Regions from separate parts of the Streptomyces sp. R44 genome, predicted to be linked through region 1. Evidence: riboswitches for the same ligand, from Rfam matches in the RefSeq annotation. Region 1 holds a riboswitch; the other holds the start of a gene.

Region 1 (6,973 bases):
GTGAGCCGGCGGGCGCCCGCCGTGCTCGTCCTGCTCGCGCTCCTCGCCCTCCTGGTGAGCGTCTGCCACGGCTCCCACGGGCACGTCCTGCCGAACTCCGGCACCGCGACCCTCTCCGCCCCCGCGCTCCCGCACGGCTGCGAGCGGCCCGGGGACGCCTGGACCTTCGACGCCCACCTCCCCGCCCAGGCCGCCGCCTCCCAGCCCGCCGCGCCCGACGCCGGCGGAGCCGTGGTCCTTCCGTACGCGGCGGACCTCCGCACCGATCCCCGCGCGCGCTGCGTCCGGGACCGGGCGGGCCCGGGCCCCGAGCCGGGCCGGCTGCTCATCGCCCTCGGGGTGGACCGGAACTGAGCCGGGTCCCGCATCCGCGTGACCAGGCTCCCTTTCGCGTACCCACCCCAAGGACGTACTCCCATGACCGCACCACTGACGCTTCCCGTCGAAGGGCAGACCGTCGGCAACACCCCCGTCCTGTGGACGGACGACGGCTACTGGGCCAAGCTCGAAGGCTTCAACTTCGGCGGCATCAAGGACCGCGCCGCCCTCTACATGGTCGAGCAGGCCCGCCGTCGCGGGGAGCTGCGGCCCGGCGCCCCGATCGTCGAGTCCACCTCCGGCACCCTCGGTCTCGGCCTCGCCCTCGCGGGCGTGCTCCACGGCCACCCCGTGCACGTCGTCACCGACCCCGGTCTCGAACCGATCGTCGAGCGGATGCTCGCCGCCCACGGCGCCCGGGTCCACGTCGTGCCCGAGCCCAGCCCGCGGGGCGGCTGGCAGCAGGCCCGGATGGACAGGGTCGCCGAGCTGCTCCTGAGCCTCGACGGGGCCTGGTGGCCGAACCAGTACGGGAACCCCGACAACCCCGCCGCGTACGCCGGTCTCGCCGCCGAACTGTCCGCGCAGCTCGACCGGATCGACGTCCTCGTCTGCGCGGTCGGCACCGGCGGCCACTCCGCCGGGATCTCCCGGGCCCTGCGCGCCACCAGCAGCCCGGCCCTGGAGCTGGTCGGCGTGGACTCCGTGAACTCCACCGTCTTCGGCCTGCCCGCCGGGGAGCGCCTCATGCGCGGCCTCGGCTCCTCCATCCACCCGGGGAACGTGGACCACGGGGCCTTCGACGAGGTGCACTGGGTGGGCCCCGCGGAGGCGGTCCGGGCGGCCCGCCGACTGGCCTCGCGGCACTTCGCGACCGGCGGCTGGAGCGTCGGCGCGGTCGCGCTCGTCGCCGGCTGGCTGGCCCGGACGCGGCCGCGCGGGACCCGGATCGCGGCCGTCTTCCCGGACGGGCCGCAGCGGTACTTCGACACCGTCTTCAACGACGAGTTCTGCGCGGCGCACGGGCTGCTCGACGGACCCGTACGGGAGGACCCGGTGGCCTACGTCTCCGACGAGACGGTCAGCGGGTGGACCCGACGGGTCCTGGAGCGCGCCAAGTGACGACGGCCACGGCCCCCGCCAAGGGGGGCATCTGGAAGCAGAGCCGCACCTTCGATCCGGCCGTCCGGCTGCTCTTCCTCAACCAGCTCACCATCAACCTCGGCTTCTACATGCTCATGCCCTACCTGGCCGCGCACCTCGCGGACGGGCTCGGCATGGCCGCCTGGGCCGTCGGGCTCGTCCTCGGCGCCCGGAACCTCTCCCAGCAGGGCATGTTCCTGGTCGGCGGGGCGCTCGCCGACCGGCTCGGCTTCAAGCCGCTCATCGTGGCCGGCTGCGCGCTGCGGACGGTCGGCTTCGGGGCGCTCGCCTTCGCGCAGTCGTTGCCGATGCTGATCGCCGCCTCGCTCGCGACCGGCCTCGCGGGAGCGCTCTTCAACCCCGCCGTGCGGGCCTGTCTCGCGGCGGAGGCGGGGGAGGAGCGCCGCGTGGAGGCCTTCGCGCTGTTCAACACGTACTACCAGGCGGGCATTCTGCTCGGGCCGCTCGTCGGGGTGGCCCTGACGGGGGTGTCGTTCCGGCTGACGTGCGTGGTCGCGGCCGTGCTGTTCGCCGGCCTGACCCTGGTACAGCTCCGGCATCTGCCCGTACGGGTCTCCTCGGGTGCCGGTGGGAAGGGGGAGCGGGGGCAGTTCCGTACCGTGCTCGCGCACCGGACCTTCTGGCTCTTCTCGCTCGCCATGACCGGCTCGTACGTGCTGTCCTTCCAGGTCTATCTGGCGCTGCCGCTCGCGGCGGGCGGTACGGCCGCGACGACCGCGCTGTTCGCGGTGTCGGCGCTCGTCGCGCTCGCCGGGCAGCTGCGGATCACGGCCTGGTGCCGGCGCCGCCTCAGCCGGGAGCGGTGCCTCGTCCTCGGGCTCGCCCTGATGGGCGGGGCGTTCCTGGTCCCGGCCGTCCTGGGGCGCGGCCTGGTGGGGCTGCTGTTGTGCGCGGCGGTCCTGGCCGTCGCGAACGCGGTGCTCTACCCGTACGAGATGGACACCGTCGTCGCCCTGTCCCGGGGGCGCTGGGTGGCCACCCACTACGGGCTCTACAACACCGTGTGCGGGGTCGGGATCACCCTCGGGAACCTGGGGACGGGCGCGCTCCTCGACGTCACCGGCTGGTCGGCGGTGCCGTGGCTGGTGCTGTGCGCGGTCGGCCTGGTGTGCGCGGCGGCGATGGCGCTGCTCGCACGCGGCGGGCGGCTGGCGGAGGCGGCGGGCCCGGTCCCGGTCCAGGGGGCTCCCGGCTGAGCCCGTACGGGGGCGGGTCTGCCGGCCGGCCCCCGTACGCCACTCGGCCCCACGGGAGTCGCCGCCCCGTCCGGCGGCGGCCACCCTGGGAGGGCGCGGTGCGGACCGCGGCCGGTCGGACCGGGCAGGAGAGCACAGGTGGGGCACCCCCTAGGAACGGCGGGCGGAGGGCGGCGGAGCGGCGACGGCCGCCCCGCGTACGGAGGCGCCCGGCGGTTCATCCGGGCGCTGCCCCCGCTGGTCATCGTGGGCGGTGTCGTCTTCGACGTGGCGACACCGCCCGCGTACACGGCGGCGCCGCTCTTCTCCGCCGCCCCGCTGATCGCCGCGCCCTTCTTCTCCATGCTGACCACGCTGCTCACGGGGATCGCCGCCGTCCTCGCCTCCGTCGGGCTGCACCTCTACAACGGCACCGCCGACGAGATCCCCGCCCTCACCGAGACCCTGACCGTCGTCACCGTCTCCGCGCTCGCGCTCCTCATCAACCGGGTCGTGCGCCGCAGCGGCGAGCGGCTCGCCTCGGCGCGGGTCATCGCGGAGACCGCGCAGAAGGCGGTGCTGCCGATGCCCGCCGAGCGGATCGGCGGGCTGCAGTGCGCGGCGCGGTACGAGGCGGCGCAGGCGGACGCGTTCATCGGCGGCGACCTGTTCGCCGTCCAGGACACCCCGCACGGGGTGCGGCTCGTGGTCGGGGACGTCCGGGGCAAGGGGCTGGACGCCGTCGAGGCCGTCGCCGTCGTCATCGGCGCCTTCCGGGAGGCGGCCGAGCAGGAGCGGAACCTGGAGGGCGTGGCGCAGCGCCTCGAACGGGCCCTCGCCCGGGAGGGCACCCGCCGGGACGACCTCGACTCCTTCGAGGGGTTCACCACGGCCGTCCTGGCCGAGATCCCGCGCGGCGACGGGGGCGGGACCTTCGACGGCTTCGTACGGGTCGTCAACCGCGGGCACCCGCCGCCGCTGATGCTGTACGGGGACGGGCGCGTGGACCCGCTGGAACCGGGCGAGGCGGCGCTGCCGCTCGGGATGGGGGAGCTGGCCGCGTGGCCGGACCGGGCCGAGGCGCGGCCGTTCCCGGCGGGCGCGACGCTGCTCTTCTACACGGACGGCCTCTCGGAGGCGCGGAACGCGCGGGGCGTCTTCTACGATCCGGCGGCCCGGCTCGCCGGACGGATCTTCCCCGGGCCCGAGGAGCTGCTCGACGCGCTCGTGGACGACGTACGGCTCCACACGGGCGGCGGGTCGACCGACGACATGGCGCTGCTCGCGGTGAGCCGGCCGGCGACGGGGCAGCCGGAGCGGCGCCGGACGATGCCGGTGGTGCCGCCGGGCGGGGGCGGTCACCAGGCGTAGTCGAAGGGTGCCACTGCGATAACAATTGACATAACGTCAGATCGCGGGGGTTTGGCGACCCCGTCCTGAACGGGGGTCAAGTCGGACCATTACCTCCCAATTCAATGAATGATCAAGAAGGACGGCTTGGAATCGGGACCCCCTGTCTATTAACGTTCGATAACGCAGCGCGGTCGTCCCAGCCGTCGCAAGAGGCGGCACCGTGCGCACGCGCCGAATCCTGAAAAGGAACCGGGGAACCACCACTTGGGGTGAATCGGGCCCCTTCGCACCCGTGCGAGCGAGCCCGTAGGAGACCTTCCTGCTCCGAACCCGTCAGCTAACCCGGTAGGCGAGACGGAAGGAAAGGAGCGCGCCCCCGTGGCGTCCAACACCCCCGCACCCGAAGCCCCCTTCGATGCCTTCGGTGGCGGTGCGGGTCCCGCCGCCCCGGACACCGAGTGGAACCCCACCGAGGGCTCCCTCCGCGCCGAGAGCCGCTCCGGCGGCCGGCACCGGGTCGTCAAGCAGCGCTCCAACTTCGCCCGCTCCTCCACCGTCCTCGGCGTCGGCGTGATCGCCGCCGTCGGCGCGGGCGGCCTCGCCACCGCGCAGGAGAAGCCCCCGGTGGCCATATCGCTGCCGGACCTCCCCGACCTGAACCTGCCCGACGCCCACGACCTCCCCGGCGTCGGCGACCTCCTCCCCGAGGAGCACAGCGAGCCCGTCAGTGAGGCCCGCGCCAACCCGAACCCGCTCACCTCCGCCACGTACACCACCGCGGCCGACGAGCGCACCGAGCAGGCCGCCTCCGCCCCCGCCGCGGGCGAGGCCCTGCGCGCCCGCATCCTCCAGCAGGCCGAGCAGCAGCAGGCCTCCGCCGACGCCGCCGAGCTCGCCGCGGCGGAGAAGGCGGCGGCCGAGAAGGCCGCCGCGGAGGCCGCGGCCAAGGAGGCGGCCGCGGAGAAGGCCGCCGCCGACGCGAAGGCGAAGGCCGAGGCGGAAGCCAAGGCCAAGGCGGAGGCGGAGGCCAGGGCGAAGGCCGAGGCGGCCGCCGAGGCCGAGCGCCTCGCCCAGCTCGCCGCCAGCTACTCGCTGCCGGTCTCCTCGTACACCCTCACCGCCACCTACATGCAGTCCGGCTCGATGTGGTCCTCCGGCTACCACACCGGCCTCGACTTCGCCGCCCCCACGGGCACCCCGCTCAAGGCGGTCCACGGCGCGACCGTCAAGTCCGCGGGCTGGTCCGGCTCCTACGGCTACCGGATCGTCCTGGAGCTGGAGGACGGCACCGAGGTCTGGTACTGCCACCTCTCGTCCATGCTGGTCAGCGCCGGCCAGACCGTGTCCACCGGCGAGACCATCGGCCGCGTCGGCGCCACCGGCAACGTCACCGGCGCCCACCTCCACATGGAGGTCCACACCGCCGGCGGCGACGGCATCGACCCGGCGGCCTGGCTCCGCTCCAAGGGCCTCAGCCTCTGAACGGACCCGGAATAGGCCCGGCGGCCGGAGCGGTTGATCGACGCATGACCTCCCTCCGCCCGCTGGGCAGCTCCGACCTGCACGTCTTCCCCGTCGCCCTGGGCGGCAACGTCTTCGGCTGGACCGCCGACGAGGCCGAGTCCTTCGCCGTCCTCGACGCCTACGCCGCCGCCGGCGGCAACCTCGTCGACTCCGCCGACGTCTACTCCGCGTGGGCCGAGGGCAACGAGGGCGGCGAGTCCGAGACCGTCATCGGCCGCTGGCTCGCCTCCCGGGGCAACCGCTCCGACATCGTCGTCGCCACCAAGGTCGGCGCCCACCCCCACTTCAAGGGCCTCTCCGCCACCACCATCAAGGCGGGTGCGGAGGAGTCCCTGCGCCGCCTCGGCACCGACCACATCGACCTCTACTACACGCACTTCGACGACGAGTCCGTCCCGGTCGAGGAGATCGTCACCGCCCTCGACCAGCTGGTGAAGGACGGCAAGGTGCGGGCCGTCGCCGCCTCCAACATCTCCCCGGAGCGGCTGCGCGCCTCCCTCGACTTCGCCGAGGCCGAAGGCCTCACCCGGTACGTCGCCCTCCAGCCGCACTACAACCTGGTCTCCCGCGACACCTACGAGGGTCCCCTCCTGGAGACCGTCGAGCAGGCCGGGCTCTCGGCCGTCCCGTACTACGGGCTCGCGGCCGGCTTCCTCACCGGCAAGTACCGTCCCGGTGCCGCCGTCGACAGCGCCCGCGCCGCCGGGGCCGGCCGCCACCTGGACACGGAGCGCGGACGGGCCGTGCTCTCCGCCCTCGACACGGTCGCCGAGGCGCACGAGGCGGAGCTCGCCACCGTCGCCCTCGCCTGGCTCGCCGCCCGGCCCACCGTCGCCGCGCCGATCGCCTCGGCCCGCACGGTCGAACAGCTCCCGGCGCTGGTGGCGGCCGCCGACCTGAAGCTGACGGAGGCCGAGCTGACGCTCCTGACCGAGGCCTCCGAGGTCTGACCGGCTAACTGCGGTACGGGTTGTAGCCGTCGTAGTCCAGGTACTGCGGCGGCGCCCAGGCCCGGCCCGTCGCCCGCGCCGCGTACGTGAGGGCCGGGGAGGCGACCGCGCGGCGCTGCCACAGATGGTGCAGCAGCTCCTGCTCCCGGGCCGGGAAATCGGGTCCCGCCGTGCCGCGCCGGGCCCGGTCCCGCAGGAACGCCAGGGTCGTCGCGAAGGACTCGTACTCGCCGACCGCCCGCGCGGCGGGCTGGCCGTACGTCCGCGCGGCGAACGAGCGGGCCAGCTGCCGGGCGCGCATCGAGGACAGCGCGAGCGGCTCGGTGGGGGCGAGCCAGCCGGCCGCCGCGTACGCCGGGAGCTCCCCGGATATCGTGCGCAGCTCCCGCTGCCGGCTCCACACCGCCAGCCAGGTCAGCAGGCCGAAGGCCGGGACCATGAGCGCCCCGTACACCGCGTAGAAGGCCAGCGGGCCGCCGAAGGTGGCCG
Region 2 (6,973 bases), 1.8 Mb from region 1:
CGTCGACAACGTCGATGTCGAGGATTCGCTCCTCGAACGCGTCGTCCGGCGGCGGTGTCTTCGTGCTGCGGCGGGCCATCGCGGCTGCGGCTCCTTCACCAACAAGGTTGATCTGACGCGGACCATTGTGGACCGTGCCACCGACAACGCCGACCGCGACCCGGAAGAGGGACATCACGAAGGCCCGGGAACTTCGCCAGGTGTCGGCGCGCTTGCATACAGTGGCAGGACTTTTTCACATCGCGATCGAAGGGACGTACATGCCCATGGGTCACACGGCCACGGCCGAGGCCGGCTCCGGCGGCCTGACAGCGACCGAGCACCGGTTGGCGAACGGCCTGCGCGTGGTGCTCTCCGAGGACCACCTGACCCCGGTCGCCGCGGTCTGCCTCTGGTACGACGTCGGCTCGCGTCACGAGGTCAAGGGCCGCACGGGCCTCGCCCACCTCTTCGAGCACCTGATGTTCCAGGGCTCGAAGCAGGTGCACGGGAACGGCCACTTCGAGCTGGTGCAGGGTGCCGGCGGCTCGCTCAACGGCACGACGAGCTTCGAGCGCACCAACTACTTCGAGACCATGCCCACGCACCAGCTGGAGCTCGCGCTCTGGCTGGAGGCCGACCGCATGGGCTCGCTGCTCGCCGCCCTGGACGACGAGTCCATGGAGAACCAGCGGGACGTCGTCAAGAACGAGCGCCGCCAGCGCTACGACAACGTGCCGTACGGCACCGCCTTCGAGAAGCTGACCGCCCTCGCCTACCCGGAGGGCCACCCCTACCACCACACGCCGATCGGCTCCATGGCCGACCTGGACGCGGCGACCCTGGAGGACGCGCGGAACTTCTTCCGCACGTACTACGCCCCGAACAACGCCGTGCTGTCCGTCGTCGGCGACATCGACCCGGTGCAGACGCTCGCCTGGGTCGAGAAGTACTTCGGCTCCATCCCCGCCCACGACGGCAAGCCCGAGCCGCGCCCCGGCGACCTGCCCGAGGTCATCGGCGAGCAGCTGCGCGAGGTCGTCGAGGAGGAGGTCCCGGCGCGCGCGCTGATGGCCGCCTACCGGCTGCCGCACGACGGCACGCGCGCGGCGGACGCCGCCGACCTGGCCCTGACGGTCCTGGGCGGCGGGGAGTCCTCCCGCCTGCACAACCGTCTGGTCCGCCGCGACCGTACGGCCGTCGCCGCCGGCTTCGGCCTGCTGCGGCTCGCCGGCGCGCCCTCGCTCGGCTGGCTGGACGTCAAGACCTCCGGAGGCGTCGAGGTCCCGCAGATCGAGGCGGCCGTCGACGAGGAGCTCGCCCGGTTCGCCGCCGAGGGCCCCACGCCCGAGGAGATGGAGCGCGCGCAGGCCCAGTTGGAGCGCGAGTGGCTGGACCGGCTCGGCACCGTCGCGGGCCGCGCCGACGAACTGTGCCGGTTCGCCGTGCTGTTCGGTGACCCGCAGCTCGCCCTGACCGCCGTCGACCGCGTCCTGGACATCACCGCCGAGGAGGTGCAGGCGGTCGCCGCGGCCAAGCTGCGCCCCGACAACCGCGCGGTGCTCGTCTACGAGCCCCTGGCGACCGAGCAGACCGCCGACGGCGACGACCACGAAGAGGGAGCGGACCAGTGACCGACGCCGCCGCGTCTTTGACGAGCATGGACTTCCACCCGCAGCCCCAGCCGGGCACCGCGAAGCCGTGGGCCTTCCCGGCCCCGGACCGGGGGAAGCTGGACAACGGTCTGACGGTGCTCACCAGCCACCGTCCCGGCCAGCAGGTCGTCGCCGTGGAGATCTTCCTGCCGGCCCCGCTGGACGCCGAGCCCGCCGGTCTCGACGGTGTCGCGACCATCATGGCCCGCGCGCTCTCCGAGGGCACCGACGAGCACAGCGCCGAGGAGTTCGCGGCCGAGCTGGAGCGCTGCGGCGCCACGCTCGACGCGCACGCCGACCACCCGGGCGTACGGGTCTCCCTGGAGGTCCCGGTCTCCCGGCTGCCCAAGGCGCTCGGCCTGCTCTCCGAGGCCCTGATCGCCCCGGCGTTCCTCGACACCGAGGTCGAGCGGCTCGTGCGCAACCGTCTCGACGAGATCCCGCACGAGACGGCCAACCCGGCCCGCCGCGCCGCGAAGCAGCTCTCCAAGGAGCTGTTCCCGGCCGAGTCCCGGATGTCCCGGCCGCGCCAGGGCACCGAGGAGACCGTCGCCGCGATCGACGCCGCCGCCGTCCGCGCCTTCTTCGAGGCGCATGTCCGGCCCGGCACGGCCACCGCCGTGGTCGTCGGCGACCTGACCGGCGTCGACCTCGACAAGGTCCTCGCCGAGACGCTGGGCGCCTGGACCGGTGAGCCCGCCGAGCCGCTCCCGATGCCGTCGATCACCGCCGACGACACCGGACGGGTCGTCATCGTGGACCGTCCCGGCGCCGTGCAGACGCAGCTGCTCATCGGCCGGATCGGCCCCGACCGGCACGACCGCGTCTGGCCGGCCCAGGTCCTCGGCACGTACTGCCTCGGCGGCACCCTGACCTCGCGTCTGGACCGGGTCCTGCGCGAGGAGAAGGGCTACACGTACGGCGTGCGGGCCTTCGGCCAGGTGCTCCGCTCGGACGCCGAGGGGAACGGCGCCTCGATGCTCGCCATCAGCGGGTCCGTCGACACCCCCAACACCGGCCCGGCACTCGACGACCTGTGGAAGGTGCTGCGCACGCTGGCCGCCGAGGGCCTCACCGACGCCGAGCGCGAGACGGCCGTGCAGAACCTGGTGGGCGTGGCGCCCCTCAAGTACGAGACGGCCGCCTCCGTCGCCGGGACGCTCGCCGACCAGGTGGAGCAGCACCTCCCGGACGACTTCCAGGCCCAGTTGTACGCGCGCCTGGCCGAGACCGGCACGGTCGAGGCGACGGCCGCGGTGGTCAGCGCCTTCCCGGTGGACCGGCTCGTCACCGTGCTCGTCGGCGACGCGGCGCAGATCGCGGAGCCGGTGCGCGCTCTCGGCATCGGTGAAGTGACCGTCGTGACGGGCTGATTCCGGCTCCCGGACGACAACAGGAGGGCCCCGACGGCATAGTTCGTCGGGGTCCTCCGCTTTGTCCGTATTGCCTGCAAGGATGATCGTTTGCCCTGTGGCATGTCTTACAAAAGGCGTGTCCGGTTGGTGATTGAAAGACGATCCGCATAGCGTCGGGGCGACTGTTCGTCAGTTGCACGTGCCGCACCCGCGGCATCGGACAGTCATCGCCGAGTCCCCGTCAGGCGCGAGCCTGGGGAGCCGGGGACCCACACGTAGTCCCTGGGGTGAATCGGGCGCCTTCGTCTCGACGGAGGGGCTCGTAGGAGACCTTCCTGCTCCGAACCCGTCAGCTAACCCGGTAGGCGAGAAGGAAGGAAAGGACCAGCCCCTTCATGGCGTTCACCCGTGCCACCGGGAAGCATCGTGGTCCGAGCCGGATGGCGCGCCGCAGCGCGGGCATCGCCGGCGTCGCGACCATCGCCACCACCGGCGTCATCGGAACCCTCGCCTCCCCGGCGCTCGCCGCCGACACGGACAAGCACTCCCTCGAGGACACCGGCCTCACCCAGGTCATCACCGAGGACTCCCTCGTCGACCCGATCAACGCCCAGGCCGCCGCCCAGGAGCAGGAGGCCGACGAGGCCATCGCCAAGGCGAAGGCCAAGGCCGAGGCGAAGCGCAAGGCCGAGGCCCGCGCCAAGGAGATCCGCCTGGAGCGCGAGCGCGCCGCCCGCGAGGCCGAGCGCCGCCGCCTGGCCTCCTTCCAGCTCCCCGTCGCCGGCTCGTACGTCTCCACCGGCTACAAGACCGGCGGCTCGCTCTGGTCCTCCGGCAGCCACTCCGGCGTCGACTTCCACGCCGCCTACGGCACCCGGGTCGTCTCCGTCGGCTCCGGCACCGTCGTCGAGGCCGGCTGGGGCGGCGCGTACGGCAACAACATCGTGATCCGGATGAGCGACGGCACGTACACCCAGTACGGTCACCTCTCCTCCATCGGGGTCTACGTCGGCCAGACCGTCGAGCCGGGCCAGCAGATAGGCGTCTCGGGCTCGTCCGGCAACTCCACCGGCCCGCACCTCCACTTCGAGGCGCGCACGAGCCCCGAGTACGGCTCGGACATCAACCCCGTCGCGTACCTCCGCGCCCGCGGCGTCAACGTCTGACCGACCCGCCGCGCACCGCGTCGCAAAAGCCCCGGCTCGTACTGAGCCGGGGCTTTTCGCTGACCAAAAGACATCCATGGATTCCGCTGGGGCATCGGAAATTCCGGCGCGCTGCAATAGAGTCGCAGATCGGGCGCAGAACAGGCGCCGACGGAATTGACTCGCGCGGACCAAGGCGGAGGTCGGACATGCGCATTCCCGCGCACTCGGTATGCACGGCGATCCGGGACGACATCGTCTCCGGCGTGTTCGAGCGGGGCAGCCGGCTGACCGAGGAGCAGCTCGCCCGCCGGTACGGGGTCTCCCGCGTCCCGGTCCGCGAGGCGCTGCGCACCCTGGAGTCCGAGGGCTTCGTCGTCACCCGTCGCCACGCGGGTGCCCATGTCGCCGAGCCGACCGAGCAGGAGGCGGCCGATCTGCTGGACATGCGGGCGCTGCTCGAACCGCTGGGGGCCGCACGGGCGGCGCAGCGGCGCACGGAGGCCCATCTCAAGGTGCTGCGCGGCCTGGTCAGGCTGGGGCAGGAGCGGGCCAGGCGCGGGCAGGGCGAGGATCTGCGCTCGCTCGGCGGCTGGTTCCACGAGACGCTGGCGCAGGCCTCCGGGAGCCCGGCCCTGACGGCGCTGCTCACCCAGCTGCGGCACAAGATCGCCTGGACGTACGTGGTGGACCAGCCCGTCCAGCCGGTGGAGGCCTGGGCCGAGCACGGCGCGATCGTGGACGCCGTGGCACGCGGGGACGCCGAGCGGGCGAGGTCGCTGACCGCGCTGCACGCGGAGCGTTCGATGGTGCTGCACCGGCTCAAAAGTCCGGGGCGCGGCGGTGTGAGTGTTTCGCAACATGCCGTCAACACGGCGAGTGCCCGGAATTAACACGCACGCCGTATACAAAGAATAGGCATTCGGCCGCGTCTTTTGTGCTGCCCGGAAATAGATGCGGGGGAATGCGAATGGCCGTGGCCGCCGGAATTTCGGCGGCCACGGCCATTCGGGGAACGGGGCGAGGGTCAGACGGTCTCGGGGAGCTCGTCCAGGCCCTCGGCGACCAGCTTCGCCAGGCGGTCGAGCGCGGCCTCGGCGCCGTCGGCCTCCGAAGCGAGAACGATCTCCTCGCCGCCCTGCGCGCCCAGACCGAGCACCGCGAGCATGGAGGCGGCGTTCACGGGGGTGCCGTCGGACTTGGCGATCGTCACCGGCACGCCGGAAGCCGTGGCGGCACGGACGAAGATGGACGCGGGGCGGGCGTGCAGGCCCTCGGCCCAGCCGACGTTGACGCGGCGCTCAGCCATGGTGTTGCCCTTCAAGTCTCAAGCGGGTTGTCTAGACCAGTCTCTCACGGGTTGCGCGGTGCTCACACCGACCTGCGGCCCGGGAAGGACCATCCTTCGCCCCGGACCGGACCGTCCGTCGGCCCTTCCCAGCTTGCAACACCTTGCGTCTCGCATGCCCACCCCGCGACCGGTGCCACAGTCGTGTCGCGGCCGTAGGCTGACCCCATGCAGAGCGCGTCGGAGCAGTCGGAAGCGGCGGAACCACCGGCACCACCGGCGCGGCCGGGCCCAGCGGAGCACGCCTACCCCGACCACTGGGAGGCGGACGTCGTGCTCCGCGACGGCGGCACCGCGCGCATCAGGCCCATCACCGCCGACGACGCCGACCGGCTCGTCAGCTTCTACGAGCAGGTCTCGGACGAGTCGAAGTACTACCGCTTCTTCGCGCCCTACCCGCGGCTGTCCGCCAAGGACGTCCACCGCTTCACCCACCACGACTTCGTGGACCGGGTCGGACTCGCGGCGACCGTCGGCGGCGAGTTCATCGCCACCGTCCGCTACGACCGCATCAACGCCCAGGGGCTGCCCGCCTCGGCCCCCGCCGACGAGGCCGAGGTCGCCTTCCTCGTCCAGGACGCGCACCAGGGCCGGGGCGTCGCCTCCGCCCTCCTCGAACACATCGCGGCGGTCGCGCGCGAGCGGGACATCCGGCGCTTCGCCGCCGAGGTGCTCCCCGCCAACACCAAGATGATCAAGGTCTTCACCGACGCGGGCTACACCCAGAAGCGCAGCTTCGAGGACGGCTCCGTCCGGCTCCACCTCGACCTCGAACCGACCGACCGCTCCCTCGCCGTCCAGCGCGCCCGGGAACAGCGCGCCGAGGCCCACTCCGTGCAGCGCCTCCTCACCCCCGGATCCGTCGCCGTCGTCGGCGCCGGACGCGCACCGGGCGGCGTCGGCCGGACCGTCCTCCGCAACCTCCTCGGCGCCGGTTTCACGGGACGGGTGTACGCGGTGAACGCCGCGCTCACCGGGGAGACCGAGCTCGACGGCGTCCCCGCCCACCCCTCCGTCGGTGCCATCGGCGAACCCGTGGACCTGGCCGTCGTCGCCGTCCCCGCCGAACGGGTGCCCGAGGCCGTCGCGGACTGCGGCGAACACGGGGTGCGCGGCCTCGTCGTCCTCTCCGCCGGATACGCCGAGAGCGGGGCCGCCGGCCGCGAGCGCCAGCGTGAGCTCGTACGGCAGGCCCGCTCGTACGGCATGCGGATCATCGGCCCCAACGCCTTCGGGATCATCAACACCGCCGAGGACGTCCGGCTCAACGCCTCGCTCGCGCCGCAGATGCCGGCCGCGGGGCGGATCGGGCTCTTCACCCAGTCCGGCGCCATCGGGATCGCCCTCCTCGCCGGACTGCACCGGCGGGGAGCCGGGCTCTCCTCCTTCATCTCGGCCGGCAACCGCGCCGACGTCTCCGGCAACGACTTCCTCCAGCACTGGTACGACGACCCCGGCACCGACGTCGTCCTCCTCTACCTGGAATCCATC

What was found. Region 1 has a riboswitch for cyclic di-AMP ahead of AB5J54_RS21355 (M23 family metallopeptidase). Riboswitches for the same ligand answer to the same signal wherever they lie in the genome.
Region 2: linked by a shared signal. The riboswitch ahead of AB5J54_RS29690 (M23 family metallopeptidase) and the one ahead of AB5J54_RS21355 (M23 family metallopeptidase) in region 1 are both predicted to bind cyclic di-AMP.

The regions. Positions count from the first base shown of each region.
Region 1 covers NZ_CP163444.1:4,585,850-4,592,822, forward strand. The annotation lists gene AB5J54_RS21335 (hypothetical protein) at 1-354, shown strand, start outside; gene AB5J54_RS21340 (PLP-dependent cysteine synthase family protein) at 418-1,440, shown strand; gene AB5J54_RS21345 (MFS transporter) at 1,437-2,678, shown strand; gene AB5J54_RS21350 (PP2C family protein-serine/threonine phosphatase) at 2,817-4,028, shown strand; cyclic di-AMP (ydaO/yuaA leader) riboswitch at 4,230-4,377, shown strand; gene AB5J54_RS21355 (M23 family metallopeptidase) at 4,389-5,492, shown strand; gene AB5J54_RS21360 (aldo/keto reductase) at 5,537-6,484, shown strand; gene AB5J54_RS21365 (PrsW family intramembrane metalloprotease) at 6,489-6,973, opposite strand, start outside.
Region 2 covers NZ_CP163444.1:6,380,352-6,387,324, forward strand. The annotation lists gene AB5J54_RS29675 (DNA topoisomerase (ATP-hydrolyzing) subunit A) at 1-79, opposite strand, end outside; gene AB5J54_RS29680 (M16 family metallopeptidase) at 261-1,613, shown strand; gene AB5J54_RS29685 (M16 family metallopeptidase) at 1,610-3,007, shown strand; cyclic di-AMP (ydaO/yuaA leader) riboswitch at 3,208-3,372, shown strand; gene AB5J54_RS29690 (M23 family metallopeptidase) at 3,385-4,155, shown strand; gene AB5J54_RS29695 (GntR family transcriptional regulator) at 4,344-5,027, shown strand; gene AB5J54_RS29700 (HPr family phosphocarrier protein) at 5,162-5,443, opposite strand; gene AB5J54_RS29705 (GNAT family N-acetyltransferase) at 5,651-6,973, shown strand, end outside.